3 regions of the Pseudarthrobacter phenanthrenivorans Sphe3 genome follow, and region 3 is predicted to be linked to each of the others. Evidence: riboswitches for the same ligand, from Rfam matches in the RefSeq annotation. Region 3 holds a riboswitch; each other region holds the start of a gene.
What was found. A riboswitch is a leader RNA that binds a small molecule or an ion and turns the genes downstream of it on or off. The one in region 3 is predicted to bind cyclic di-AMP.
Positions count from the first base shown of each region.

Region 1: linked by a shared signal. The riboswitch ahead of ASPHE3_RS10200 (C40 family peptidase) and the one ahead of ASPHE3_RS04095 (M23 family metallopeptidase) in region 3 are both predicted to bind cyclic di-AMP.
Region 2: linked by a shared signal. The riboswitch ahead of ASPHE3_RS22215 (aggregation-promoting factor C-terminal-like domain-containing protein) and the one ahead of ASPHE3_RS04095 (M23 family metallopeptidase) in region 3 are both predicted to bind cyclic di-AMP.

Region 1 covers NC_015145.1:2,210,939-2,220,542, reverse strand. Annotated here, with positions in the region: gene ASPHE3_RS10205 (protein adenylyltransferase SelO) at 1-417, shown strand, start outside; gene ASPHE3_RS10200 (C40 family peptidase) at 586-1,431, opposite strand; cyclic di-AMP (ydaO/yuaA leader) riboswitch at 1,435-1,606, opposite strand; gene ASPHE3_RS10195 (TraR/DksA family transcriptional regulator) at 1,976-2,335, shown strand; gene ASPHE3_RS10190 (DNA alkylation repair protein) at 2,332-2,910, shown strand; gene ASPHE3_RS10185 (DUF1810 domain-containing protein) at 2,907-3,365, shown strand; gene ASPHE3_RS10180 (glucose 1-dehydrogenase) at 3,369-4,262, opposite strand; gene ASPHE3_RS10175 (metallophosphoesterase family protein) at 4,353-4,859, opposite strand; gene ASPHE3_RS10170 (DUF1918 domain-containing protein) at 5,014-5,217, shown strand; gene ASPHE3_RS10165 (NUDIX domain-containing protein) at 5,299-5,802, shown strand; gene ASPHE3_RS10160 (endonuclease/exonuclease/phosphatase family protein) at 5,799-6,476, opposite strand; gene ASPHE3_RS10155 (thioesterase family protein) at 6,660-7,463, shown strand; gene ASPHE3_RS10150 (PadR family transcriptional regulator) at 7,584-8,126, shown strand; gene ASPHE3_RS10145 (ABC1 kinase family protein) at 8,132-9,604, shown strand, end outside.
Region 2 covers NC_015145.1:727,705-737,308, forward strand. Annotated here, with positions in the region: gene ASPHE3_RS03465 (6-pyruvoyl trahydropterin synthase family protein) at 1-414, shown strand; gene ASPHE3_RS21180 (glycosyltransferase family 4 protein) at 419-1,618, shown strand; gene ASPHE3_RS03475 (hypothetical protein) at 1,700-2,053, shown strand; gene ASPHE3_RS03480 (nucleoside deaminase) at 2,113-2,616, opposite strand; gene ASPHE3_RS03485 (phosphatase PAP2 family protein) at 2,677-3,483, shown strand; gene upp (uracil phosphoribosyltransferase) at 3,496-4,131, shown strand; gene ASPHE3_RS03495 (glyoxalase superfamily protein) at 4,177-4,551, shown strand; gene ASPHE3_RS03500 (YdeI/OmpD-associated family protein) at 4,654-5,100, opposite strand; gene ASPHE3_RS22215 (aggregation-promoting factor C-terminal-like domain-containing protein) at 5,201-5,902, opposite strand; cyclic di-AMP (ydaO/yuaA leader) riboswitch at 5,908-6,069, opposite strand; gene ASPHE3_RS03510 (sensor histidine kinase) at 6,214-7,737, opposite strand; gene ASPHE3_RS03515 (response regulator transcription factor) at 7,743-8,483, opposite strand; gene ASPHE3_RS03520 (winged helix-turn-helix domain-containing protein) at 9,149-9,604, shown strand, end outside.
Region 3 covers NC_015145.1:860,239-869,842, forward strand. Annotated here, with positions in the region: gene ASPHE3_RS04055 (DUF427 domain-containing protein) at 1-419, opposite strand, end outside; gene ASPHE3_RS04060 (DNA repair helicase XPB) at 510-2,156, opposite strand; gene ASPHE3_RS04065 (helicase-associated domain-containing protein) at 2,187-4,670, opposite strand; gene ASPHE3_RS04070 (hypothetical protein) at 4,681-4,914, opposite strand; gene ASPHE3_RS04075 (cold-shock protein) at 5,131-5,514, shown strand; gene ASPHE3_RS04080 (DUF3027 domain-containing protein) at 5,521-6,165, shown strand; gene serC (phosphoserine transaminase) at 6,293-7,423, opposite strand; gene ASPHE3_RS04090 (metal-dependent transcriptional regulator) at 7,704-8,402, shown strand; cyclic di-AMP (ydaO/yuaA leader) riboswitch at 8,547-8,757, shown strand; gene ASPHE3_RS04095 (M23 family metallopeptidase) at 8,768-9,589, shown strand.

The DNA of each region.
Region 1 (9,604 bases), 1.4 Mb from region 3:
GCCGGGACCCCGGAAGGAGACGCCGCGTCGGACGTGGTGGACGGAGTGGTTGCGCTGCTGAAAGACGGGCCCGTGGACTATACCCAGTTCTTCCGGAACCTGGGCCACGCCGCCCGCGGCAACTCCAGGCCTGCCCGGGGAATGGTCCTGGACCTGGCAGCCTTTGATGCCTGGGCCGAACGCTGGACTGCGCTGAACCCCGACTCCGGCCTGATGGACCGGGTAAATCCGGTATACATCGCGCGCAACCACCTGGTGGAGGAAGCGCTGGCTGCGGCCACTGAGGGCGACCTTGGCCCGTTCAACCGTTTCCTCGACGTGGTGCGTTCCCCGTTCCAGGAGCGCCAGGGGCTGGAACGCTACACGGAGGGGCCGCCGGAGGACTTCGGAGATTACCGGACTTTCTGCGGCACCTAGGAAGAAGCCGGAAGCACGATTGCGGCTCCAGGACAGGTGGGAACAGGACAGGCGGGAACAGGAAAGGTGGAACAGCACAGGGGCGGCAGCCGGGAAATCCCGGCTGCCGCCCCTGTTTGCTCAGTGGGCCGGGCCTGCGGTGCGCAGGCCTGCCCGTCCGGCTGCTGGCTATGCCACCCGCACGAAGGAAGCGCCGCCGAGCCAGCTGATGGAGTGGACCTCGGTCTTGTAACCGTCCACGCCGCCGCTGACTACCTGGCCGTCACCGGCGTAAACGCCCACGTGGCCTGCGGTGATGACCAGGTCACCCGGGGCCGGGGAGCCCACGGTGGTGCCGTACTGGAAGAACTGGGTGGGAGCAAGGTCGCCCACGGACTTGCCCACGGCACGAAGGGCCTTCTCCACCATGGCGGTGCAGTCCTGCTGGATTCCCACCTGGCCGTAGGCGTTCGCCAGGATGGCGGCGCCCGTGCCGGTGCCGCTTACTGCGGGAGCAGGCGCGGGGGCCGGGGCTGCGGTGGTGGAGGCATAGGCCAGGTTCATACCGGTATTGGCAGGAGCGGATGCGGCCTGCACCGGAGCGGCGGCGGCAGGTGCTGCGTAGCCGGCGGCCGGAATCTGGATCTGGTCACCCGGGTAGATGATCGCGGAGATCGACAGGCCATTGGCGGACAGAACGTCGTTCAGGCTCACGCCATAGGAGGCCGAGATGGCGCCCAGGGTGTCGCCGGAGACGACGGTGTGGACCGCGCCTGCTGCTGCTGCCGGGGCGGCAACCGTGGCGGCCGGGGCTGCAGTCGCCTGGACGTTAGTGGTTTCGGTGGTGTCCGGGCCGCTCACGCCAGCGTGCGCCGGAGCTCCGACGCCAAACGCAATGCCGGATGCAGCGGCAACGGCGAGGGCCGGCCGGCCCAGCGTCCGGGCCTGTGACTTGGCCGTTACAGCCAAGCCCTGGAGCACGATTGAGCGGTCCGGAGTCGCGCGGTGACGGGCGGTGGTGGAATTTTTTGACACAGTTGATCGCCTCTCCCATGCCTGCGGGGTGAGCTGTCGGGTTCGGGTTGGAGATACCCGGCCGGTGGCAACCCCCGTTATGGACGGAGGCGCTATCGACTTAACCCCAAGGCCTTAAAAAGGCCGCGGAAACTTGGTTCCCCCGTCCCTGCCAGCTGGAAAGCGATTGGTTCCCGTAACAGTGGCAGGGCTCGGCATACTGTCGGGAATGTCCCGTCTGAGAGGGACACCAGAAGACCATAACCCGGGCGCGGACCAATTGTCACATTTGGATAACATGCGAGGTACTTCTCTCACATTTCCGCAATTCGGTGGATTTCCTTTGCATTCCGCCGTGGCCTCGGCTGATGCGGTGTCCGTGGTCCTGGCAACGGGCCCGTGTAACAAAGTCATAAAGTTGTGCATGATGCGTGTGCGTGGCGGGGCAGGCGGACTACGGCGGTTTGCCATCTGCGCCATCTCCGGTCGGGGTGCACCATGGACGCCGGGCGCCGGTTTGAGTGGATTACCCAGGGCCTTACTGGTGTCGCGCTAGGCTTTTCCCATGCCCGATTTCGAAAGGTTCCGGATCCTTCTCGAGGAGGAATGGCGGCGGAAGGTTGAGCTCCTGCCCGCCCTCCGCGCGGACATCGCCGCGGCAAACTCTGCCCGGCAGGACTCCAATGTGGATGACGAACATGATCCAGAGGGCTCCACTATCGCTTTCGAGCTGTCCCAGGCATCGGCCCTGCTGAAGCAAAGCGCGTCCGGTCTGGACCAGGTGGAAGCTGCCCTGGCCCGTATCGCAGCCGGCACTTATGGCACCTGCGCGGTATGCGGCGAGGCCATTGCCGAGGGCAGGCTTGAAGCCCGGCCCTGGACCCCGTACTGCATCCGCCATGCGGGCGGGGGGCGTCGCCGGTGAACGGCGGAAGTGATGACGTGGCAGCGGCTGCCGGCTTCATTGACCACACCCTCCAGAACGAGGGCGCCTGGTACCGGGCGGACGACGTCGAACTGCGGCTGGGCGGTGCACTTGCCTCCTACGGGTCCTCCGTAGGTGCCGTCCGCGGCACCGTACGCGACGCGCTGCGGAAGTTCAAAGAACTGGACCACGACGCCGTAGCCATGCTGGCCTCGGTGTTGTGGGGCCAGCCGGGGCCTGGCACCAGGCCTGTTTTTGAGCGGCGGCTTGCCGCCGTGGTGCTGCTGCAGTCGCGTGTGAAACTCCTGCGCCACTCCGACCTGACCAGGATCGAGGGCTTCCTTCGGTCCGCAGGAAGCCGGGAACTGGTGGATCCGCTGCTGGCCGACGTAGTGCGGCCCCTGCTGGCCGGGCTGGCGCCACGGGAGCGCCAGCGGGCGGGCGTGGTACTGGCCAGATGGAGCCAGGACCCGGACGGGCAACTGCGCGCGGCAGCAGCCTTCCTTGAAGACCAGCCCCGCAGCGACGACCTGCACAAAAGCGCCCAAGCCCCGCATAAAGGAGAAATAACATGAACGATCCCTATGACCTGGAACGCTTCGTCACCGCCCAGGACAGCGGCGGCACCGGAGAGGGCGGAACCTATGCCCAGGCGCTGGCGGAGCTGCAGCTCGGGAAGAAGACGGGGCACTGGATGTGGTTCATTTTTCCCCAGCTGGCAGGCCTCGGCCAAAGCCCTACCTCCCGGAAATTCGCCATTACCTCGCTTGATGAAGCCCGGGCCTATCTGGACCATGAGGTCCTCGGCCCGCGGTTGCTGGAATGCTGCCAGGCGCTGACCAACCACGCCGGCCGCACCGCCCAGGAGATCCTGGGCGGCGTCGACGCCCGCAAGTTGCATTCGTCCATGACGCTGTTCCTCCGTGCAGCGCCGGGCGAAACCGTATTCAAGACAATCCTGGCGCAGTTCTTTGACGGCCAACCGGACGAGGCAACGGACGCCCTGCTCGCGCAACAGGATGCGGACTGACCGCTACGGGGTGGGATTGCCGCCGTTGACGTTCAGGGTTTCGCCCACCACATAGCTCGATTCAGGCGATGCCAGGAACACATACGCCGGGGCGAGCTCTGCCGGCTGGCCCGCGCGGCCCAGGGGAGTGGACTGCCCGAACTCCGGCAGTTCCTCCTTGGGCTGGCCGCTGCTGACCTGCAACGGTGTCCAGATGGGTCCCGGTGCCACGGCGTTGACGCGGATGCCCTTGGGCGCCAGCTGCTGCGCCAAGCCCTTGGTGAAGTTGTTGATGCTCGCCTTGGTGGTGGCGTAGTCCAGCAGCGTGGGGGAGGGGTTGTAGGCCTGGATGGACGTGGTGTTGATGATCGTCGAGCCGGCCGGCATGTGCGGGAGGGCCGCTTTGGTCAGCCAGAACATTGCATACACGTTGGTCTTCAGCGTGTGGTCAAACTGCTCATCCGTAATGCCGGTCAGCTCTTCCTGCGCCACCTGTTTTCCCGCGTTGTTCACCAGTATGTCGATGCCGCCAAGCACCGCCACGGCGGTGTCCACCACGTCCCGGCAGACGGACGCGTCCTTGAGGTCCCCAGGCACCTTGATGGCCTTGCGGCCCGCGGCCTCGATGAGCCCCGCGATCCGCGCGGCGTCCTCCTCCTCTTCCGGCAGGTAGGACAGCACGACGTCGGCACCCTCCCTGGCGAAGGCAATCGCCGTTGCTGCCCCGATCCCTGAGTCAGCGCCGGTGACGATTGCCTTCCGCCCTTCCAGCCTGCCCGTTCCGCGGTAGGTCTCCTCGCCCAGGTCGGCCTTGGGGGCGAGTTCCGCGTCCAGGCCGGGCTCGGGCTGGTGCTGCTTGGGCGGCGAAATCTTCTCATAGGCGGTGACTGGATTGCGGAAGGTGTACTGGTCTGTCATGGCGGTACTCCTGTTGCTCGGTGGAACACGAAAAGCTAAGCATGCTTACCGTTCCAAGCCTAGGCAATCGGCGGCCCGCTGCCAACCCGCTCAGGCCTTGTGGACCTCCACCAGCCGGACGTCCTTCAGGGCGCCGTTGTCCACGGAGGCGGTCATGTAGGTGCAGGCGGGCTGCCGGCGGCGGTCCGTCGGCGAACCTGGGTTGAGCAGGCGCAGACCGCGGGCGGACGTGGTGTCCCACGGAATATGGCTGTGGCCGAACACCAGGACATCCGCTTCGGGGTACAAGGCTTCACACCGCGCCTCCCGCCCTTTGGCCTGCCCGGTCTCGTGCACCATCACAAAACGCACTCCCTCCAGCGTCACCTCAGCCGTCTCAGGGAGCCGACTGCGAAGTTCCGGCCCGTCATTGTTGCCGTAGACGCCCACCAGTGCGCGGCTCCGGTGCTCAAACTCGTCCAGGACCGATGCCGCCACCCAGTCGCCTGCGTGAAAGACCACGTCAGCACTCTCGACGGCGGCCCATACCTGGGCGGGCAGGCTGCGGGCACGCTTGGGGACATGGGTATCGGCGACCAGCACGAGGTTGAGCGGCATGCAGGAAATCCTGCCATGTCCCGCGTACCGGCGCCCTTTCCCGCGGCCGTCTCCGTGGGCCCCGGAGGCTGCCCCCTATTCCCTTCCCTCTTTTTCCGTGGCCCCTTTTTCAGCGGCGGAGGCCAGTCGTAATCTGGGCTTGGAGGTGATTGCCATGGAGGCAGCGCAGGGCGACCGCATCATTGTGCATGGCAGGACGGTGGGTGCGACGGACCGGCATGGAGTGATCCTTGAGGTACGCGGCCAGGGCGGAACTCCGCCTTACCTGGTCCGCTTCGACGACGGACACGAGACCATCATGTACCCGGGCGGCGATTTCGCAGTGGAGCGGGGGCACGGGAACCAGGACGGGCCGTAACCAGCCTGGCCGTAAGCAAGGATGGCCGGAACCGCGCCCTTGCGGGTGCGCCGCGTCCGGTGCACCTGTCAGACTGGGGCGATGGATCATTTTCAGGCGTCCACCGCATCTTCCACCCCGCCAGTCCGTACCGGACCCCGTGACCCTGGTGATGCCTGGGTTGAGGGCGGCCACGGCCGCTTCTGGGGGCGGTTCGGAGCGGCGGGGGTACTCGCCTACGATCCGCAGAAGGGCGTGCTGCTCCAGCATCGCGCCGTCTGGAGCCACAATGGCGGAACCTGGGGCCTGCCGGGCGGGGCGCTGCACGAGGGCGAGGAGCCGGTGACGGGCGCGCTCCGCGAGGCGTACGAGGAAGCCGCGGTGCCGGCCGGAAAGGTCGAGGTCCTCTTCACCTCGTTGCTGGACCTCGGCTACTGGTCCTACACCACGGTGGTGGTGCTGGTGAAGCAGCCTTTCGATCCCGTGATCAGCGATCCGGAGAGCCTTGAACTGCGCTGGGTGCCGCTGCCGGAGGTCACCGGACTGGAACTGCACCCGGGTTTCGGAACCGCCTGGCCGGGTCTGCGGGCGCGGCTGGAGTCCTAGTAGTCGGGCCCGTATTCCGCGGTGACCAGGATGGGGAGATGGTCCGAGTTTCCGCGCGGCAGCGTTTCCACACTCTCAATGTCAAGGCCCAGTGACGTGGCGAAGTCGAAGTGGCCTTTGAACACTTTGTAGCGCGTGTAGGTCCGCCGGTTGCTCAGCGACAGGGCGTACCCTGAGTTCTTCATGTGCACGTGCAGGTTCTTGGTGAAGAACGGGTAGTTGAAGTCGCCCACCATCAGCGTCATCAGTCCCTTGCCCATGCTGAGCAGTTCCGCATGGGCGGCGTGGATCTGCTTGCGGCGCAGCGAGTTCGACGCTGTGAGCGGCGCGGCATGGAATGAGCCAATGACCAGTTCATGCTGGGTTTCGTTGTCCATGACCCGGGTCCCGATCAGCCGTTCATGGGCAGGGGCCAGGACCCGGTCATGCATCGACTTCTTGAGTGCGAATGACTGGGTGTCCAGTGCGGTGAAGCGGCTGGTCCGGTAGTAGATGGCCAACCCCAGCCGGTTGCCTTTGGTGGCGTCTGCCAGGTGCAGCGGGCCCAGCGTTTCCGGGAGGTCGCTGGCGTCCACCTCCTGGAGGCAGAGTGCGTCAATATCGTGGTTCCGCGCCAAGGCGAGGAGTTCACCGCTCGCCTTGTGCTTGCGGAGGTTGTAACTGATGACGCGCATGGAACACCTCTTCCGAGGGTTGCTGACAGGACCAGTTCCTGAGTCTAGTCGGATGCAACCCGTCAGGGTCCAACATTTCGCCGCGTCCCGGATCAGGCGCCGTGCCCGAAGATGCGGCGCAGCACGCGGCCCTGCCGGATAGAGTTAAGCCCGATTCACTGGAATACTCCGGAAGGGCCACCGTTGACCGCAGACCTGGCTGAACTGGCCGAAGGAAACTCCTATTACGTGGACCAGGGCGGGGGACGCTTCCAGTCCACGATCCACGCCCAGGGCGCATGGAACGCGCACGAGCAGCACATGGCGCCCGCGTCCGGGCTGATGGCCGACTGCCTGGAACGGCACCAGCCCCGGGCTGACATGCGGATGGCGCGGATCAGCTACGAGATCCTGGGCCTCATCCCCGGCGGCAGCTTTCACATCGAAACCGCCACGCTGCGGCCTGGAAAGACCATCGAACTCCTGCAGGCAGAACTGGTCGCCGGCGGCAGGACGGCCATCCGGGCCACCGCCTGGCGCCTTGTCACCAGCGATACAACCGCAGTGGCTGCCGTCGAGGACCTTCCCATCCCCGGGCCCGACGACTGCAAGCCCTATGACGGCGCCTCCGTCTGGCCGGGCGGCTACATCCGCTCCCTGGAAATGCGGGTGGCCGAGGGGCACCGGCCCGGAGCCGGAAAGGTATGGCTCAGGACGGAGCACCCACTGACCGACCGTGCGGACAGCGGCGACCTTGCCCGCCTCATGGGGCTGGTGGACACCGCCAACGGTATTGCAGCCCGCGTACCTCCCGGCAGGGACAGCTACGCCTTCCCCAATCTTGACCTCCAAGTCCACATGTACCGCCGCCCCGAAGGGGAGTGGCTGGGCCTGGACAACGCTGTCTCATTCGGCCGGGACGGAATTGGCCTGACGTCCACTGTCCTGCACGACCTCCAAGGACCGTTCGGCCGGGCCGAGCAGATTCTCACGCTGCGCCGGACCTGAACCGCCCGGCCCGTTTTGGTCCCGCCGCAGAAAAGCGGAGCAGCCCTCGATTCCGCAGTTGCGCGGATGTATCGTTGAGTATCGTTGTATATCGTTCGGGGTGACCTAAGGGAGCTGGCCATGCGAGACTCATACCCGGCCGCCGGGTTCGGCGCCAACAACATCGACGGCATCTTCCAGGCTGTCGAGGAACTGCGTTCACGCTTCGAAAAGCGTGTCGGCACCCGCGCCGGAAAAGGCGAAGTGCGGGCAGCAGTGCTGGCCCTCCTCGCGGAACGCCCAATGCACGGGTACCAGATCATCCGCGAGATCGAAGAGCGCAGCGGCGGCAGCTGGAAACCGAGCGCGGGCTCTGTCTACCCCACGCTCCAGCTGCTGGCCGACGAAGGCTCCATCACCGCCGAAGAATCCAACGGCCGCAAAATCTACTCCCTAACGGAAGCGGGCCGCGCGGAGGCCGCGGACCAGCAGGGGGCATCGCCCTGGGCAGCAGCGGGAACGCCCCCAGGCGCCGGCTTCGGGTCCCTGCCCAGGGCCGGCGTTGAACTTGCGCAGGCCACGGCCCAGGTGGGCCGCTCCGGCTCACCGGAACAGGTGCAGCAGGCTGTAGCTGTGCTGGATGAGGCGCGCCGCCGGATTTACGCCATCCTCGCCCAGGGCTGACGCCGGTGCAGCCACTCCACCGGGAGTCCGCAGTCCGGGCGCCAGGCGCAGGTGACACCCGGGCGCGGTACCGGCGCATCCTGCGGTTTGCTGCCTGGAACCTGGCAGTGGCCTGGTGGTTTGAGCTGTTCCTCCCCAAGGTTGGGTTTGCCAGGATCGCCGAGCGGACGCGCTCCCGCCGGATGCAGCGCTTCGCCCGGCGTTTCCACACGCTGGCGGTTGAGCTGGGCGGGCTCATGATCAAGGTGGGACAGTTCCTGTCATCGAGGCTTGACATCCTTCCGCCCGAAATTACCAACGAACTTGAGGGCCTGCAGGACGAGGTGCCACCGGTGGCTTTCCCTGCCATCCGGGCACTTGCCGAGCAGGAACTGGGTGCCACCCTCGAGCAGGTCTTCGCCTTCGTTGATGAAACGCCGATCGCTGCGGCATCACTGGGCCAGGCACACCGGGCGCGGCTTCTTCCACCCGATTCGGCCGAAACCGGGTTCAAGGACGTGGTAATTAAGGTCCAGCGGCCCGGCATCGACGCGATAGTGGACGTGGACCTGGCAGCACTGCGCCGGGTGGCCGGATGGCTTAGCCGCTTCCGCCTGGTAGCCGACAGGGCAGACATGCCCGCCCTCGTGGAGGAATTCGCGCAGACCAGCTTCGAGGAAATCGACTACCTCCACGAGGCCGCCAACTCCGAGCGCTTTGCGGCTGACTTTGCCGGCGACAGCCGGGTAGGCGTGCCCAGCGTCGCCTGGGAGCGGTGCACCCGCCGCGTCCTCACCCTGGAGGACGTCACCGCCATCAAGATCACCGATGCTGCTGCCCTCAGCGGGGCGGGAATCAATCCGGCTGACGTGGCGCCGGTCTTCGCATCCGTCATGTTCGACCAGCTGTTCACCAACGGCTTTTTCCATGCAGACCCGCACCCCGGCAATATCTTCGTGACGCCCGGACCCCCCGGTGCCGGCGGACACCCGTGGAAACTGACCTTCATCGACTTCGGCATGATGGGCGAGGTTCCGGCCTCGACGCGCCGCGGCCTGCGCAAGCTGCTGATCGCCGCAGCCGCGCGGGACGGCAAAGGACTCGTGGCCGCCATCCGCGACGTTGGTGTGCTGGTACCGTCGGCTGACACCGTCGAACTGGAACGGGCCATGACGCACCTATTCGCCCGCTTCGGCGGTATGGGTTTCGCCGAGCTCCGCGAGGTGGATCCCCGGGAGTTCCGGGACTTCGCGGTGGAATTCGGCGATGTGGTGCGCTCCCTTCCATTCCAGCTGCCGGAGAACTTCCTGCTCATCATCCGGGCGATGTCATTGACCTCGGGCGTCTGCAGTTCACTGGACGCCAGGTTCAACTTGTGGGACTCGGTGGAACCGTACGCGGACCAGCTGCTGCGCGATGAGCGCGGCAACCTTGTCCAGGACGCTGCCCGGCAGGCGCTGGACGCCGCCGCGCTTGCCGTCCGGCTGCCGGGGCGTCTG
Region 2 (9,604 bases), 130 kb from region 3:
ATGTTCAGCCTGACCGTCCGCCGCCATTTCATGATTGCCCACAGCCTCCCGCGGGAGGCCTTCGGGCCAGCCCAGGCCCTGCACGGGGCGACGTTCGTTGCGGAAGTGGCCTTCCGCCGTCGGACGCTCAATGACGACGCCATTGTGCTGGACATCGGCGCAGCCGGCACCATCATCGAGGAGGTGCTGGCCGGACTGAACTACCGGAACCTGGACGAGCATCCCGATTTCGAGGGCAAGCTCACCACCACCGAGGCGCTGGCGCACTACATTGCCCGGTCCGTGGCGGAAAAGCTGAAGGATGACGACGACGGCGCGCAGCTGGCGGGCATCGACGTCACCTTGCGCGAGAACCCCGACGCCTGGGCCACCTTCTCGCTGGACCTCCCGGCGGTGGACCTTCCGGCGTCCTGATCCCATGCAGCGCATCCGCCTGCTGGTCCCCGGCAACATCCAGCACCACTCCGGCGGCAACGTCTACAACGCCCGGCTGGTCCGAGGCCTGAAGGCCAACGGCATCGAGGTCGAGGTGGTTCAGGTGGACGGATCCTGGCCCTACGCCAGCGCCCATGCACGGCGCCGTTTGGGCACTCTCCTTGGCGCATGGGAACCGCACGCCGAGGTCCAGAACGAGGCCCAAAGCGCTGCCCGGAACTCCATCCGGAGCGCGGCGCGGAACGACGTGGCCCTCGTGGATGGGCTGATCGCCATGGGCGCTCCGGATGAACTCGAGTTCGCCGCCAAGGCCGGGCGGGAAACCTGGGTGCTGGTCCATATGCCTGCGCCCGCCCGCCACGAGCTTGAGGCGCGCTCCCTGCGTGCCGCTACCGGCGTCATCTGTACCAGCACTTGGGCCAGCAAGGTCCTTGAAGGACGCCACAGACTCCACGGCCTCGCGGTGGCGCTTCCCGGCACAGACCCGGCGCCCCTGGCGAAGGGTTCCGTTCCGCCGCACTTCCTGGTGGTGGCCGCACTCCTGCCCAACAAGGACCAGCTGCTGACAATTTCCGCACTGGCCCGGCTCCAGGACCTCGACTGGACTGCATCCTTCGTGGGGTCAGACGAGGCAGATGAGGGCTACGCCACGAAAGTCCGTGCTGCTGTGCAGGACCTCGGGCTGGGCCATCGCATCCGGCTCGAGGGGGAGCTGACGGGCGAGCCGCTGGAAAGGGCCTGGGGGCGGGCTGACCTCAGCCTGCTGGTATCGCGCGCCGAGGCTTTCGGCATGGTGGTCACCGAATCGCTGGCCCGCGGGATTCCCGTGGTGGTGCGCGCCGGGACCGGCGCCGTCGAGGCCCTTCGGCTCGGCGCGCCGGCAGAGCAAGGCGCACCAGGGGAGCAGGTCGCACCAGGGGAGCGGGGCCCACTCGCGGAACAGGCCGCGCGAAAGGAGTCCGACGACGACGGCGGGCTACCGGGAGCAGCAGTTGCCTTTCCTGCCGATGACGATCCTGAAAATCCCGCCGTGCTGGCCGGAGTGCTGCGGCAGTGGCTTGAGGATGCCGGCCTCAGGGCTGCATGGCAGGCCCGGGCCCGGGAGGCAAGGGGCAGGCTGCCGGGCTGGGACCGGACAGCGGCCAAGGTGCTGGAGGCCATGTCCGCGGGCCCCTCCACCTGATCACGCAGGCCCTGAACCGCTCCTGAGCAGGGAACATCCGGTCAGCGCCGACTGTTAATGTGAGTGGAGAAGAAGAGCACCGTGAACACGAACAATCACACAGCACTGATCATCCCGGCCGAGAGCATCGAGCCGATCCGTCTGCAGCGTCTCGAAGCGGAACCTGGAGCCCTGGAGGACCTGGTGGGCGGGGCTGTTGAGGCCCTCATTCGGGGAGACTGGCATGTCTACTTGAATGCCGAGGCCCAAGGCGGGAACTTCCCCCTCAACCTCCGGGCCGCCCAGCTGATGCGCGAGTGCGGCGTGGAGGAGCAGATTGTCCCCCGTGGGACGGCTGTTTTCCTTGGCCGGGGAAAGCATTGGGATGAAGCGGATGTTCCGGAGCATCTGACCACGCTCGCCGAACACCTCTTCGGTGACGCGCTGGCCGCCTGAATGCCAGCCGCTGGCTGAATGCCCAGCCGCTGGCTCAATGCCCAGCGCTGGCCGGCGGCTCAGAGCCGCGTTCGATGCCCGGCAAAGAACTCGCGCAGCAAAGCGGCGCACTCCGCTTCCCGGACGCCCGGGTAAACCTCCACCCAGTGGTTCAGCCGGCGCTCGCGGAGCACGTCGAACACTGAACCGGCAGCCCCGGCCTTCTCGTCCCAGGCGCCGAACACAACCCGGGGAATGCGGGCCAGGACAATCGCGCCGGCGCACATGGCACAGGGTTCGAGTGTCACTATCAGCGTGCAGTCGGACAACCGCCAGCCGTCTCCGCGGCCGCCCCCGTTCAGCGAAAGCTGGCGCAACCGCTCCGCCGCCTCCCGGATGGCAACCACCTCGGCGTGGGCGGTGGGGTCGCCCAGCTCCTCGCGCTGGTTGCGCCCGGAACCCAGCACGGCGCCGTCGGGCCCTATCACCACAGCGCCGATGGGCACGTCCTCCGTGGCGAGGGCACGGCGGGCTTCCGCGAGGGCGAGACCCATCCACGTGTCGTGTTTTTCAGCGGAGACCATGGCTCAATGATAGTTTCGAAGGATACCCAGAGCCCGTGACGCACACCGCCGGGAGGCAGAATGAGCACCGTCCGAGACCGCATGGACAAGTGGATCAAACCCTATGCCGCCCTGTGGCTGACCATGATCATCGGCGGAGCGCTGGTAGTCACCATGGCCGTGCTGGGCACCGAGGTGTACTCCGACGTGGTGGACGAGGAAGGCCTGGCGAGCCTTGATATCCCCACCTTGGAATATTTCCAGACGCTGCGGAACCCGGAGACGGACGCCTTTGTCACGGGCTTCACCAACGTGGGCGGAGGCATCGGGATGCCAATCCTTGCCAGCGTCCTCACCGCCTGGCTCACCTTCCTGAGCAGGACATGGCGGCCCATCATCCTCGTGGGCGGTGCAGCACTGGTGTCCACCACTGCCACCACCCTCGGCAAACGGCTCGTGGGCCGGACCCGCCCGGACCACTCCGAAGCCGTCCCTCCGTACGAAAGCTCGCCATCGTTTCCCAGCGGGCACACGCTGAACACCACCGTGGTCATCGGCGTCCTTGTATACATCATGTGCCTGCAGTTCCAGATGCTCTGGGCCAGGATCACCGCCATCACTGCCGGTGCCATCTTCATCATCGCCATGGGCTTGAGCCGGGTTTTTCTGGGCCACCACTGGCTGACGGACGTAATGGCCGGGTGGCTCCTGGGCCTTGCCTGGGTGGGCATGGTGATCCTCGCACACCGGCTCTTCCACCTGACCCGGAAGAGGGAGCACGCCGGCCCCGCACCTACGTTTGAGCATCCCGTGGTCCGGGACGTGGTGGCTGACGCCGTGCACCATGACGGGCGGCACACTGACCGCGGGAGGGATAACGCCGGGTGATAGTTTTGACCCATGCGCACTCTCGTTGTGGACCACCCGCTGGTCGCCCATAAACTCACCGTCCTGAGGGACAAAAACACCCCGTCTCCGGTTTTCCGGCAGCTGACGGAGGAGTTGGTGACACTCCTTGCCTACGAGGCCACGCGCGAAGTCCGCACCGAACCCGTCACCATCGAAACGCCCGTCAGCACCACCGTGGGCACAGCTTTCACCAAGCCCACCCCGCTGGTGGTGCCCATCCTCCGCGCCGGCCTGGGCATGCTGGAGGGCATGACCAAGCTTGTCCCCACCGCCGAAGTGGGCTTTCTGGGAATGGCGCGGGACGAGGAAACCCTGGACATCATCACGTACGCCGAGCGGCTCCCGGAGGATCTGACGGACCGGCAGATCTTCGTCCTGGACCCGATGCTGGCCACCGGCGGAACCCTCCGCGAAGCCATCAAATTCCTGTTCAAGCGCGGCGCGTCCGACGTAACCTGCATCTGCCTGCTGGCCGCGCCAGAGGGGCTCGCCAAGCTGGAGGAAGAGCTCTCCGGGGCCAACGTGACCATCGTCCTGGCGTCCATCGACGAGAAGCTCAACGAGAAGTCCTACATCGTTCCGGGACTTGGCGACGCCGGCGACCGGCTTTACGGCATCGCCGGCTAAGACTCAAGCCTTTCCTGTTCAAAACCGGAAGGCTAGCCTGTGCGGATGGACTGGAAACTCGAACTCGTGTACGTCCCCGTGTCAGATGTGGACCGCGCCAAGGACTTCTACGTCAATAAGGTGGGATTCAACCCGGATTTTGACGAGCGCCCCACGGATTCCATCAGGTTCGTTCAATTGACGCCTCCAGGCTCGGCCTGCTCCATCTGCATCGGGGAGGGCCTCACGGATGCGCCTCCCGGCACGGGGTCGAACCTCCAGTTGGTGGTCAGCGACATCCAGGCCGCCCACAGCCACCTGAAGGGCAACGGCGTTGAAGTCAGCGACATCGACGTGCAGGACTGGGGGCACTTCGTGTACTTTGCCGATCCAGACGGGAACCGCTGGTCCGTGCAGTACATCCCGGGCCGCGAGGGCTGACGCCCCGCCAATCCCGCGTACTGATACCGTCCCATGAGGCACAATGGGGACAGGCGCTGACGGGGGTTCCGGTTGAGGTTAGCGGCGATGAAGGCCGGGCACTCATTTCTTTCCGGCTTTGAGATCCGCAACCACCTTGGCGATCCGCCTTGCCCGCGTTTCCGGTGTCTTCGCCTCGCCTAAGGGCTCCACATAGCGGCGCTGGGCACTGTAGCTGAGCGTGGCATAGAACTGCTGGGCCACAGGTTCGGCGGCCATCGCCGCCGCAAGATCATCCGGGACTTCAACAATCCGCGGCTGCGTATCCAGTTCCACCTCGACATCCACTGTCTCGCCGGCTGAAACCCCGGTGAATTCCCGGTTGTGGGCGCTGAGCGAGATCAGGTTCTGCCCGCCCATCACGGCAATGCTGCTCCGGTAGCTCTTGCCGTGGATGGTGACCACCACCGGCGGCCGCCTGCCGGCACCCAGGGCTTCAACCACGTGGCCCGGCACTACGATGCCGGTGGTGGTGCCGCCGTTTCCCTGAATGGTGGTGGTGAATTTCATGGTTCAAAGTAACCCGGGCCCGGCAGCAGTTCAACGGGTGGATCAACGGCAACAGCCGCCGGGCTCCCGGCTAAACCCGGGGACCCGGCGGCCGTTCCGTTTAGTACCAGTTGTTGGCGTAGTGGAAGTTCAGTGCCCCACACGGCGACTGGTAGCGCTCCTGGATGTAGTTCAGGCCCCAGTTGATCTGGGTCCGGTAGTTGGTGAGGTAGTCCGCACCGGCACTGGCCATCTTCTCGGCAGGCAGGGACTGGACGATGCCGTAGGCGCCGCTGCTCGGGTTGGTTGCCGTCGTGGTCCAGTCCGATTCCTTGGTCCACAAGGTCTGCAGGCACTGCATCTGGTCCGGTGCCCAGCCGTAGCTTGCCAGCTGGCCTGCGGCGTAGGCCTGCGCTCCAGCCGGATCGTTAACCGCGACGACGGGCGCGGGCTCGGGAGCGGGAGCCGGAGCAGGTGCGGGTTCCGGTGCCGGCGCGGGAGCAGGCTCGGCTGCCGGGGCAGGAGCCGGTTCGGCGGCCTGGGGGACAACGTTGATCGGCTCGGGGGACGGCGCCGGGTTCGCCTGGATTTCGCTTTGCTCAATGCTCAGCTTCGACTGGACCTCGGCGGCCTGGTCCTGGCTGGCTGACACACGGTTGCTGGTGTCCGTCGCCTGGCCGGCTGCCCCCACTCCAACCAGGAGTGCGCAGGATGCCGCAACGACTGCGGCGCGCTGGCCGAAGGACGGAATTTTGCCTGTTGCACGCGGAGCGCCGGTTTCAGTGCCCGGTTTCGGGCGTGCTTTCATAAGGAACTTGGACATGATGGATCGCCTCTCACACCTGCGGAGTTAGCTGTCGGGTTCGGATGAGGGCATCCGGCCACACGGAAAGATCACGTGCTGGCTTAACCCCAAGGGCAGTCAATGCCCGGGACGGTTGGGTCCCCCGCCTCTGCCTTTGCTCAAGCGGAATCCGGGAAGCGGCAGAGCTTGGCGTCATCCGGATATGCGCCCCCGATCGGGAACCGCACCCAATCGACGGTACAGGAGTGCAGGGCTTAAGTCACATTTTGGTAACAGGGATCACGACGACGGCGAGCCGCCTTGCGTCTCTAAGAAGACTGGCCGTGACCTTACCAGGACTGGCCGGGTGGCAGCGGCAGTTGGAGGGTGAACCGGGTGCGTCCCGGTTGTGACGTAACCGTTACCCGCCCGCCGTGCGCTTCCACAATGGATTCCACAATGGACAAGCCCAGCCCGCTCGTCCCCTCGGCGGCAGCTGAACCGTTCCCCCCGGCGCCCGTCCGCGCCGCGTCTGCGCGGGCAAACCGCGCGAAAACCTGGTCCACGAACTCCGGAGGAATCCCTACGCCGTCGTCCGTTACCGTCACCACGGCGGTTCCCTCAAACGGCTTTCCCACCCCGGTGACCACCGTCGTTCCCGCAGGAGTGTGCTTGCGCGCGTTCGACAGGAGGTTCATCAGCACCTGGCGCAACTGTGACGGATCGCCATAGACCACCACTGGTTCCTCGGGGAGTTCCAGCCGCCATGTATGCCCCGGCGCCATGACCTTCTCGTCGCTGACCGCTTCCGCCACCAACTGAGTCAGGTCCACCTCGCCCAGTTTCAGCGGCTGGCCCTCGTCCAGCCGTGCCAGCAGCAGGAGGTCTTCCACCAGGGCGGTCATCCGTTCGGACTGGCTTTGCACCCGCGCAAGCGACTTCTCCCCGTCCGGAGTGAAAGTTTCCGTCATCCGCATCAGTTCCGTGTAGCCCCGGATTGCCGTCAGCGGCGTGCGCAACTCATGGGAGGCATCCGCCACGAACTGCCGCACCTTGGTTTCGCTTTTCTGCCGCGCCTGGAGTGCGTTTGCCACGTTGTCCAGCATGAGGTTCAGGGCATGCCCTACGCTGCCGACCTCAGTTCCGGGATTGGAGTTCGACGGCGGCACGCGTACGGCAAGTGCCACCTCGCCGGCATCCAGCGGCAGCTGCGACACTCGGGTGGCAACCTCCGAGAGCTGCTCAAGGGGTTTCATGGTGCGCCGGATCAGGACCGTTCCCACCAGCCCGATCAGCAGCAGGCCGCCCAGCGAGACAATGACAAAGGTCCAGACGAGGGAAGCCAGGGTGCCCTGCTTGACCGCGAGGGGCAGGCCGGTCACCAGGACGTCGTCGAAACCGGTCCTGACTGCGACGAGCCGGTAGTCTCCGTTGGACAGCGTCCGGTCGACGGGGCGGGCGTCGGTGGCCAGAGCCAACAGGACCTGCTTGTCCTCCGTGGACAAGGGGGAGCGTGTGGTGTTGGAGGTCAGGAACCCGCCGCTGCTGACCTGGCCGTCGAGGATCCTGGCGTTCAGCGTCCCCACGCTCTGGCCGCGTGCATCCAGCGGGTCCCTTCCATTGAAGCCGCCGGAGGGCGGACGGCCGGGATCATCGGAACGGGCCGCCGCCTGGCTCAACTGCTCATCCAGCTGGCGGGTAAGAAACGCATCCATCGAGGCATAACTTGCCACGCCCACCGCGCCGCAGATGGCAATCAGCAGCGCCATGGCCAGGAGGATGAGCCTGGTCCGCAGGTGCCAGGTGCCTGGCCTAAGCCAGCTGCGGCGTTCCGGTTCCCTGCGTGGGGGTTCCGCGCTTTGCGGGGACGCCACTGCCGCTACTCCGCCGGCTTGATCACGTACCCGGCGCCCCGCACCGTGTGGATCATGGGCGGATGGACGGCATCCACCTTCTTGCGCAGGTAGGAGATGTAAAGCTCAACGATATTGGCCTGGCCCCCGAAGTCGTAGTTCCAGACCCGGTCCAGGATCTGGGCCTTGCTGATGACTCGCTTGGGGTTTTCCATGAGGTAGCGGAGCAGCTCGAACTGGGTGGCAGTCAGCTGGAGCGCCTCGCCGGCCCGCGCCACCTCCCTGGTGTCGAGGTTGAGAACAAGGTCTCCCACCACAAGCTCGGCAGTGTCCATGGCGGCAACGCCGGAGCGCTGGACCAGGCGGTGCAGCCGCAGCAGGACTTCCTCCATGCTGAACGGCTTGGTGACGTAGTCGTCCCCGCCGGCGGCAAGCCCCACAATCCGGTCCTGGACCGCATCCTTCGCAGTCAGGAACAGCGCAGGAAATTCAGGTGCAAATGCGCGGATCCTGCCGAGGACCTCCACGCCGTCGAACCCTGGAATCATCACGTCCAGGACCAGCACGTCCGGCCGGAAGTCCTTGGCCATCTTCACAGCTTCAGGGCCGTCGGCCGCTACAGCCACAGACCAACCAGCCATCCGCAATCCCATGCTCATGAGCTCGGAGAGGCTCGGTTCGTCATCAACCACCAGGGCCCTGATGGGAGAGCCGTCCGGGTGCGTGAGGCTTGGGAGGTTGTTGGTTATGGGCTGCGGTCTTGCCATGGAACAACTCTCCGGCCGTCGGTTGGGGCGAAGCTGTGGCAAGCCTGTGCCCGAGCTGTGAATCCCGTACTTGCCAGCTGGACGGCGAAGCACCCCGCCGGGTTTCATCCTCCCTTTTAAGGCCGCCTCTGCTCCCGCCTTGGCGGCGCGCGGGAAAAAATTATCGTCCACAACCGGGGGCGGCTGGACATGGCGGGAAGGGTGGGGATGCGATTCCGCTACGGGGGATCTCACTGAACACTTCGATGAAACGGGAACGTTCTGGCGAATAAAATTCTGCAGGAGGCCTTAAAAAGGGCACCGCGGGGGATAACACTTGTTATTTTCGCGGGGCTTCCAGAATCGTGATTTGCGCCACGTTAGCCGTTTTAGTCTCACAATGCGGACGTTTGCGTCCATTGTTACTTGCAAGTTGCCATTGTTACGCTGCACACTTCCAATGTGAACAAGAACTCAACAGCACCTGCAGCCGCAGAATATTGGCCCAGCACATCCGCTGCTGCCGACATGCGCTGTTGTCGAATGCACGCCTGACCTTCCCACCCTTCGAAGTTCTCTAGGCATTCGCCCCCAGCCCAGCGTCGGGCGCCCCTCCCCAGTTCGCATTGCGGGGAAACCCAGCATTCGGGCCGTGATGACGGCCATTCACATTGAGGTAAGCATTCATGTCAGTTGCATCCGGATACGTCCACATTTCTGTCCGTAACGCCGCCAAGGGGGCCCAGCCCTCCGGTCTCCGCCCCGGCTTCGGACCCCGCCCCGCACTGTCTCCTTCTACGTCCGGAAGCAGCTTCCCCTCCCAGGGCTACGCGCCGCAGGGATTCAACCCCAATTCGTACGGCCAGCTCCGGGCAGTCCAGCCCGCCGACGCAGCCCCGATGACCGCACCCACCCCCGTCGTGGCCGGACCGAATGCCGTCCGTCCCGTAGCCGCCGACAATGTGGCCCGGGGATTCGTGCTCTACATGGGCATCGATGAGGAAACAGCAGCTGCTGCGGGGACCTCCATCGCCAAGCTGGCCCAGGAAATCCGCGCCTACGCCCAGTCCCTGGTATCCGGCGCGGAAAGCTACGCGGCCGTTGCCGTAGCCCCCGCCGGCACCCCTGGTTCCGCGCTCGAC
Region 3 (9,604 bases):
TGGGGGCGGACGCGCTCGCCGTCCACCTCGCAGTAATCCATCCTTCCCGGGTACACCGCCACCCGGCCTGCCAGCGCTTCGTAGCCTTGAGCCGGCTCCGGGTAGAACCAGGCCGCAGCCTCAGCAACCTTTCCGCCGCCACGCACTGTGAGGTATTGCGCCGCACCCTTGAACTCGCAGAAACTGCTTCCATCCGCAGGTTCCAGGGTTCCGGGAGCGAAGGCCGATCGGGGCAAGTAGTAGACAGGGGGATGGCTGGTTTCAAGGACCCGGACCGAATCCACGCTGTCCAGGACCACCTCCCCGCCCAGGACGATCCGGATCCTCGCGCTGCCAGCCTCGACGCGCGGGGGACGGGGATAATCCCACGCCGCTTCCTGGCCGGGCAGGGGGACTACGGGGGTTGGGGTGCGCTGCATGCCTTCAGTTTGCACGCCAGCCTGCGTCCGCGCCACAAGTCCACGCAGCCCGGCCGGTGCACTTCGCACCACTATGACCGCGGCTGGGAGCTATTCAGCCGTTTCCACGTCCTTGCCGTCCATGATCCGGTAGGCATAGCCCTGCTCGGCCAGGAACCGCTGGCGCTTTGCCGCAAATTCCTGGTCCAGGGTGTCACGGGCCACGAGCGAGTAGAACCGGGCTGCACGGCCGTCCTTCTTGGGCCGCAGGAGCCTGCCCAGCCGCTGCGCCTCCTCCTGCCGCGAGCCGAAGGAACCAGACACCTGGATGGCCACCGAGGCTTCCGGCAGGTCGATGGAGAAGTTGGCCACCTTGGAGACCACCAGCGTCTGGATGTGCCCGGCGCGGAACGCATCGAAGAGCTTCTGGCGCACCTTGACCGAAGTGTCGCCCTTGATCACCGGGGCCTGCAGCCGCTCGCCGAGGTCGTCCAGCTGGTCGATGTACTGCCCGATCACCAGCAGCTGCTCGCCCGCGTGCCGGGCCACCAGCTGCTCAACCACCTGGGTCTTGGACTCGGAGGTGGAGCAGAGCCGGTACTTGTCGGCGTCGTCCGCCATGGCGTAGGCCACCCGTTCATCCTTGGGCAGGTCTACCCGGACCTCCACGCAGTCTGCAGGCGCGATATAGCCCTGGGACTCGATGTCCTTCCAGGGCGCGTCATAGCGTTTGGGCCCGATCAGGGAAAAGACCTCGCCCTCGCGGCCGTCCTCGCGGACCAGCGTTGCTGTAAGGCCGAGCCGCCGGCGTGCCTGCAGATCGGCGGTCATCCGGAAGATCGGGGCCGGCAGGAGATGCACCTCGTCATAAATGATCAGGCCCCAGTCGTGCCCGTCCACCAGCTCCAGGTGCGGGTACAGTCCTCCGCGCTTGGTGGTCAGCACCTGGTAGGTGGCGATGGTCACCGGCCGGACTTCCTTCACGGCACCCGAGTACTCGCCGATCTCGTCCTCGGTGAGGGAGGTGCGCTTGAGCAGCTCGTCCTTCCACTGCCGGGCGGCCACGGTGTTGGTCACCAGGATCAGGGTGGTGGTAGAGCCGGTCGCCATGGCAGCGGCGCCCACAAGTGTTTTGCCCGCACCGCAGGGCAGCACCACAACGCCGCTGCCTCCGGCCCAGAAATTATCGCTTGCCATCTGCTGGTACGGCCGCAGCTTCCAGCCGTCCTCATTCAGGGCAATCAGGTGCGGGGTGCCGTCCACATACCCCGCCAGGTCTTCCGCCGGCCAGCCGATCTTCAGCAGGAGCTGCTTGAGCTGTCCGCGCTGGGAGCCGTGCACCACCACGGTTTCGCCGTCGATCCGGGGCCCCAGCAGGGGCTGGATTTTCTTGGCGCGGATTACTTCCTCCAGGACGGGGTAGTCGTCGGTCCGCATGACCAGGCCGTGTTGCGGGTCTTTTTCAAGGCGCAGCCGTCCGTACCTGGACATGGTTTCTTCGACGTCGATCAGGAGCGAATGGGGTACGGGGAAGCGCGAATACTTCAGGAGCGTATCCAGGACCTTCTCCGCGTCCAGCCCGGCAGCGCGGGCATTCCAGAGGCCCAGCGGTGTCAGCCGGTAACTGTGCATGTGCTCGGGTGCGCGCTCCAGTTCCGCGAAGGGAGCGATGGCATGCCGGGCTTCGGTTGCGAGCACATGGTCCACTTCGAGCAGGATGGTTTTGTCGCTCTGGACGATCAGGGGTCCGTCGTTCACGCAGGGTTGTCCTTCACGCAGGGTTGTCCTTCACTGGCGCAGTTCCTCTGCAGCCTCAATATCGATAATGCGGTGGATGGACAGCACCCGTTCAGTTTCCTTTGCCGGATCAAAGACCCGGACGCGTCCGCCGCTTACAGATAGCGGAACAACGATCTCCAGGTTGGCATTCCCCATGCTGTCCACCACGTTCATGCTGATCCGCTGCTTGAGCCGGATGGCGCGCTGCAGTGCCTCCAGCCCCAGCTGGGTGCCCACTTCGCCGGCGTGCACGGCGGATCCATGGTGTCCGACGGCGGGACGCGCCTGCCGCAGGACGGCCAGCTGGGCGTCCACTTCCTCCGCCGCGGGCGCCGTGCGTGGTGCGGTATAGACGGGGCGCTGGGCGTCCGGCTGTGCCGGGGCCGGCCGGAGTCGGACAACAGGCTCGTCGGCGCCGTCCACGGAGGGGGAGAGGCCGAGGCTCCGGAGGACCTGGGCGGTTTCGCGCGGAGCCGCGGAGGAAACCAGGACGGTGGGGGCAATCCTCACCAGGTTCAGCCCGGCAGCCTTGGGCCCGGAGAGGAGTTCCTGGAGCGCGCCTTCATCTTCACTGTGGATAAAACTGGCGGCCGCCCCCACCCGCAATCGTCCGTGCCGGGAAGCGGTGTCCTCAATGAGGTATTCGAGGGGCTGGGGCACCGCGGTGGCGGAGTGCTCGCGGAGGAACGCCATGATCCCGGCAGCGTCGTACCCGCCATCCAGCGCACGCTTGATGGAGTTCGCAGAGAACCGGTAGATGGTGGCGGGTCCCTGGCCCTCGGCGTCGGCCATCAGCAGAAGTTTTCCGGCGAGTTCCGGGGCAAGGTAGCCGGGGGCCACCGCCGTGAGGTCCGCCTGCAGCAGCACATGGTTCAGGGCTGCCGGCAAATGCTCGCCCAGGATGGCCAGGGCGTCGTCGGGATTGTCCTGGGCCAGGGCGCTTCCCAGCTGGCTGAGGGCTCCGGATCCCACCAGGCCCAGGAGTTCAGCCTCCGCCAGCACTCCGCGGATCATGGAGCTGAACCGCCTGGCCATGCGGGGCTGGGCCCATTCCGCCCTTTGCAGGACGGCTGCCGCATCCAGCACGGGAGCGGTGCCGTCTGCAGGACCCGCTTCATGGGTCAGTTCGTTCAGGATCTCGAGGATGCGTTTGCGGACCACCGGAGCATCAGGCCGCTGCGCCTCGGCGGAAAGGGCGATGATGGTGCTGCCGGAGGCTGACCTGTGCGCAGCCGGCACCCCGCGGGATCCGCTGATGGGCTGGCCCACCAGCGAGGGCACGCGCTCGCTGGCAAGCCAGGCATTGACCAGCCAGAGCCACTGTTCCTGCCGCGGAAGGATGAGCCATTCAAGCTGCGGTGGCTGGACCCAGCATGAAGAGTCCACGTCGAGGCGGATGAGGCCGGCCAGCGCGGCCAGCTCCAGCAGGACTCCGACGTGCTGCTGGTCGATCCGCAGCAGGTCCGCGAGCCGCCGCATCTCCCGCACTCCCACACCGCCGCTGCGCAAAGTGGCCAGGGGCTGTTCCCGGACGGCGTGAAGCAGTTCGCCCACGAGCCGCAGCGTCTCGGAGATGGCGCTGAGTGCTGCGTTCCTGCGCAGGGCGGCGGTGGTCCGGCCGAGTTGGGGAACAGGCGGTGAGAGGGTGAAGTCGTCGATGATCGCGCCGCCGCGCAGTGAGAGGCCCACGCTGTGCGGCAGTTCCACGTGCGCCGCGTCGAGCGGCACCAGGAGGCCCCGTGCAAGGAGCCAGTCAATGGGTCCGACGTCGGACCCCTCGGCGCTGATGGAGGCCTTTCGTTGCGCCTGGGGTACGGCGCCCATGGCCCAGTTCCGGAACCTGGCGAGCAGCGCCGTCGTCCGTTCCGGTGCCGTGGCAAGGATGCTGTGGAGGGCCTCAGGGGAGGATGTCCAGTGCTGCAGCGCCAGTGCGGCCTCCATGGGCGTGGTGGCGCCATGAATCGCCACTCCGCTGCGGTGCAGTTCGGTAACCAGTTGCACCGCGCGCTGCGCGAAGGCCGGCTGGAGGCGGACCAGTTCCGTATAGCTCCTGCCCAGCCCTGCCGGGTAGATCCCCACCACGTCCTTCAGCGAACCGACGGGGAGGTAGTAGCGGTGCTTCGCGGCAGAGTCCGCAACGCCGTGCGGGGGTTCGGCGCGGTGCACCAGGGCGAGTTCCTGCAGCGAGGCCAGGAGCCGTTCAACGGTTGCGGCCGAAGAACCTGAAATCAGCTTGCGGAGCTGGGCGGCGGATGCGCTGTGTCCGGTGTCCGTGTTGGTGCTGAGGTGAAGGGTCTCAAGGACCTGCATTTGCGGCCGGTTCAGCCGTTCCAGGGCACGCTGGACGCTGAGCCGGGCACTGGCCCGTGCAGCCAGGGCGGGGAAATCCGGGACAGTGGGTGAGATGAGGTCCGGCCGCGCAGCGAACAGCGCCCGCAGAGAATCATCGCTGCGTGCCTCCAGCTCCTTGCTCAACGCGCGAATGAGGGACATCAGTCCAACGTTACCGCCGGTCCGGCTTTCCTGCCCGGCGCCGCCCGGCAACGCCGTCCAGAACCAGGAAGAGCATCAGGATGAAGGCCAGCGGCAAACCGTAGAGCGCAGAATAGGTAACCCAAGCCGGAGCCATTGAGCCGGCGAAGGCAAGGGCCATCACGGCGCCGACTGCCAGCAGGGACAGCACGGCAACAACAGCCGCGAGGATCATCAGGGCACGCCGGTAGCGCGAGGGTGTCATGGACGTAACGCTACAGCTCCTGCGGCGCTGGAGGTGAACGGCTGTGTGGAGCACCCTGGGCAGCACCGCTGAAAGCGGGATTACGGCGGTTGGCAGGATAACCTTGAGGTATAGACCAACACGGTTACAGCCGTCATGCCCTAAACCCGCACAACAATGCGGACGCGGTGAGGGCTGGCCGTGTCAGAAGACGTCAGAACGAAGAAGGTTGATTACGTGCCTACCGGCAAGGTCAAGTGGTATGACAAGGAAAAGGGCTTCGGGTTCCTCGCAGGCGAAGACGGCCAGGAGGTCTTCCTGCCCAAATCGTCGCTGCCCGAAGGCGTAACAGAGCTCAAGGCCGGAACCCGGGTGGAATTTGGTGTGGCTGACGGCCGCAAAGGGGCTCAGGCCCTGGGCCTGCGCGTGCTGGACAAGACGCCGTCCATTGCCAAGGCCAAGCGGCCCAGTGCCAAGGACCTCGCTCCGCTGGTCCAGGACCTGGTGACCGTGCTGGACAACCTGTCCGGGACCCTCTCCAAAGGCAAATACCCGGAAGGCAACAAGGGCAAGGCGATTGCTGCTGCCCTGCGTAAGGTTGCCGACGAGCTGGACGTTTAGGCACCGATGAATTCGGAACCTGAACAGGCGGCACCGGCTGCGCCGGACCAGGGCGGCCGGGCAGCGGAAAGCAAGTCCGGCGCTGGCGTTGCCGCTGCCGGTGCGAAAGCCGGCGCCAGGCGCCGCGCCGGTGTCCCGGTGTGGCGGACGGGGAAGCCTGACGCGTTCCTGGCCGCGGCCGTGGACACCGCCCGCGACGCGGTGCAGGGCATAACGCCTGCAGCCACCATCGGCCGGCATCTCGGGGCCAAGAGCGAGGGCGACCGGCTGGTGACGCACTTGTTCGAGTCCAGGCTGCCCGGATACGTGGGCTGGCAGTGGTACGCGGTGCTGACCCGGAACTCACGTTCCAAGGTGGTCACGGTTAACGAGCTGGGGCTCCTGCCGTCCGAGGAGTCAATCCTTGCGCCCGAATGGGTGCCCTGGGCGGAGCGCGTCCGGCCGGAAGACGAACAGGATGTCGAGCAGGTTCAGGAGGTTGCCGCCCCGGACGAAGCGCGTCCCGGGGAAGCGGCTCCGGCAGCGGATCCGGAAGGGGCAGTGCCCGCAGGCGGAAGCCAGGGTGCTGCGGACCAGGACTCGCCGGACGGGGAGCCTACGGAGCAAGCTTCTGGGGACCAGCCTGCTGAGGACGACGACGGCACAGAGTAACGCGGGACGGCTCCCTTTGCAGGGAGGACGTTTCCCAGCCAGTTAAACGAAAACGGCGCCGCCCGGGACGAACCCGGGCGGCGCCGTCGTACTTTCAAGTCCCTTCAGAGGCTTGTCATCAAGAAGGCTACTTGCGCAGTTCGCCCACCACGTAGTCGATGCTTGCCAGCAGTGCGGAGACATCGTCCGGCTCGATGGCAACAAACGTGGCGATGCGCAGCTGGTTGCGGCCCAGCTTGCGGTACGGCTCGGTGTCTACCACGCCGTTGGCCCGCAGGACCTTGGCCACCACGGATGCGTCCACGGAATCGTCGAAGTCGATGGTGGCGATGACGTTGGAGCGCTCGTCCGGGTTGGTGACGAACGGGGTGGCGAACTCCGAGGCCTCAGCCCAGCTGTAAATGCGGCCGGCGGAATCGGCCGTGCGCCCGGCCGCGAAGTCCAGGCCGCCGTTCCCATTCAGCCACTGCACCTGTGCATCCAGGGTGACCAGCGTGGACAGCGAGGGAGTGTTGTAGGTCTGGTTCAGCCGCGAGTTGTCGATGGCCGTCTGCAGGTCCAGGAAGTCCGGAATCCAGCGGTCGCTGCCCTTGATCCGCGCTGCGCGTTCCAGGGCGGCGGGGGAGAACAGGCCGAGCCACAGGCCGCCGTCCGAGGCGAAGTTCTTCTGCGGCGCGAAGTAGTAGACGTCGCTCTGCGCCACGTCAACGTCCAGGCCGCCTGCTGCCGACGTTGCATCCACCAGCACCAGCGCGCCCTCATCGGCCCCGGCCACGCGCGTCACCGGGGCGGCAACACCGGTGGAGGTCTCGTTCTGGGGCCAAGCGTAGACATCCACTCCGGCTTCAGCTTGCGCCTCCGGGCGGGTACCGGGCTCGGACTTAATGATCGACGACGAATCCAGGAAGGGCGCCTTGTTGGTGGCGGCCGCGAACTTGGAACCAAATTCGCCGAAGGAGAGGTGCTGCGCCTTTTTCTCCACCAGCCCGAAGCTGGCAACGTCCCAGAACGCGGTGGACCCGCCCACTCCCAGTACCACTTCATAGCCCTCCGGAGCCCGGAAGAACTGGCTCAGGCCTTCCCGCACCGATCCCACGAGGTTCTTGACTGGTGCCTGCCGGTGGGACGTTCCCAGGATGGTCTTCGATGCCGCGGCCAGTGCATCGATCTGCTCCTGGCGGACCTTTGAGGGGCCAGCGCCGAACCGTCCGTCCCGGGGCAGGAGGTCGGCGGGAATAGTGATGCTGTTTTCGCTCACAAGTACTCCAATGTCGGCGTGGACGCGGTGGTGGTCCGGCGGGTGTTTGTTGGCAGGCAGCCGTGGCGGCTGCAGCTCAGGCCCTCCTTATTCTGCCTGAACAGCTGTGGGGGCGGGAACCGGCAGCGTCATAGTCCAGACACTGAGACGGGGCCTCCGGATGACGTCCCCAACTATTCGGACAAAGTCAAAATAGGCTAAGCTTTCCAACGGACCACGTCGCGGATGGAAGCGATACGGTGGGACAACGCAAGGAAATGCGCTCGAGGAGCTGAGCTGGATGACGGATCTGATCGACACTACGGAGATGTACCTCCGGACCATCCTGGAGCTGGAAGAAGAAAACATCGTCGCCCTGCGCGCCCGGATCGCGGAGCGCCTGCGTCATTCCGGGCCCACCGTCTCACAGACCATCGGCCGTATGGAGCGGGACGGCCTGGTGGTGGTCTCCGGCGACAGGCACCTTGAGCTGACCGAGACCGGCCGCAAACGCGCCACCGAAGTGATGCGCAAGCACCGGCTGGCGGAGCGGCTCCTCGCTGACGTGATCGGGCTGGACTGGGCCTATGTCCACGACGAAGCCTGCCGCTGGGAGCACGTTATGAGTGAGCGGGTGGAGCGGCGCATTTACGAACTGCTGGACCATCCCACCGAGTCGCCCTACGGCAACCCCATCCCGGGCCTGGCGGCGCTCGGCGGGCAGACTTCGCCCTCCTTTGCCGATGGGGCCATCAGCCTGCTGGAAGCAATGAAGTCCTACAGTCCGGCCTCGGAAGTGACTGTCAGCCGCCTGGCCGAGCCGATCCAGGTGGAACCCGAGCTGCTGGTCCAGCTCGATGAAGGCGGTATCCGCCCTGGCGCAGGAGTCACCCTCGAACGGGTGGGCGATTACATTTCAGTGCGCGTTGCCGGTATTGAGGGCGCGCTGGAGTTGCCGCCCGAAGTTGCCGCGCACGTCTTTGTAGCCGTCCGCCAGTGACCTTTCTTGGGGAGCTGTTACCCCGTGTGGGGCTGGTCACGCAAAGATAACGGAATTGTTACTTAGGGCCTTAAGCCCCTATAGTTGAACCAAGCGTTGATACTAAAGCGTTACCTGATCCGGAGCCGAGCTCTGCCAGCGGATCAGGTGCACGAGTCATAACTGGCAGAGGCGGGGGAACCACAAGCGGCAGCCGGGGGACTGCCTTGGGGTGAAGTCCGTCAGCAGCAAGCCTCTTCCAGCGAAGGATCCCTCGGGGATATCTCTGTGCCGAGCTTGCTTACGGCGGACCGGGTCTTTGAACTCTCTGACCCGAATCCGACAGCTAACTTCGCAGGCTTTCCAGAGAGGAACCCTTCTTGTCCATGCAGACCCCCAGGGGACGCCGCCGCGCGGCGCTCCCCAGCTCGACGCCGCGGGTTGTCGAGGTCACCACGATGGAACGCCCCCGCGATTTCCACCGTGATGCCCGCCGCCGCCGAGGTCCCTTCCGGCAGGTCACCGAATTCGCGTCGGCCAGTGGAATCGGCCAGAAGGCCGGCATCGCACTCGCTGCCACAGGCCTGGTGCTGACCGTGACCGTTCCGGCCACCAGCCCTGTCATGGCCACCGACGCATCCGGCGCCGCCCCGGTAGCTGCATCCGCGGTGACCGCGCAGCCGCAGATTTCTGCCGAGGCTGGGGCGCAGATCGATTTCAGCCGCTCTGCCGTGGTCACGCAGGCTGATCCGGACGGCAAGCTGAAGCAGCTCCTCAGCGCCCAGTCCGCGGGTGCCGTCTCCCGGGCAGCCTCTGCCGGCAGCCTTGGCGCCCCCCTGGCCACGCTTTCGACTGCCTCACCCTTCGGCTACCGGGTCAGCCCGATTACGGGCGGCTCAGGAGACTTCCACCGCGGCCAGGACTACGTGGCGCAATGCGGGACCTCTGTCCTGGCGGCTGCCACCGGCACCGTGACGTTCGTGGGCTGGCACCAGTACGGCGGCGGAAACCGCGTCGTGGTGGACCATGGCAACGGCCTGGAAACCACGTACAACCACCTTTCGTCCTTCAATGTCACGGAGGGGCAGACCGTCTCCCGCGGAGACGTTGTGGCCTTGAGTGGAACCACCGGCGCCTCCACCGGCTGCCACCTCCACTTCGAGGTGCAGGTCAACGGTGAAGTTGTCGATCCGACCGGCTGGCTGTAGTCAAATGATGCAGAA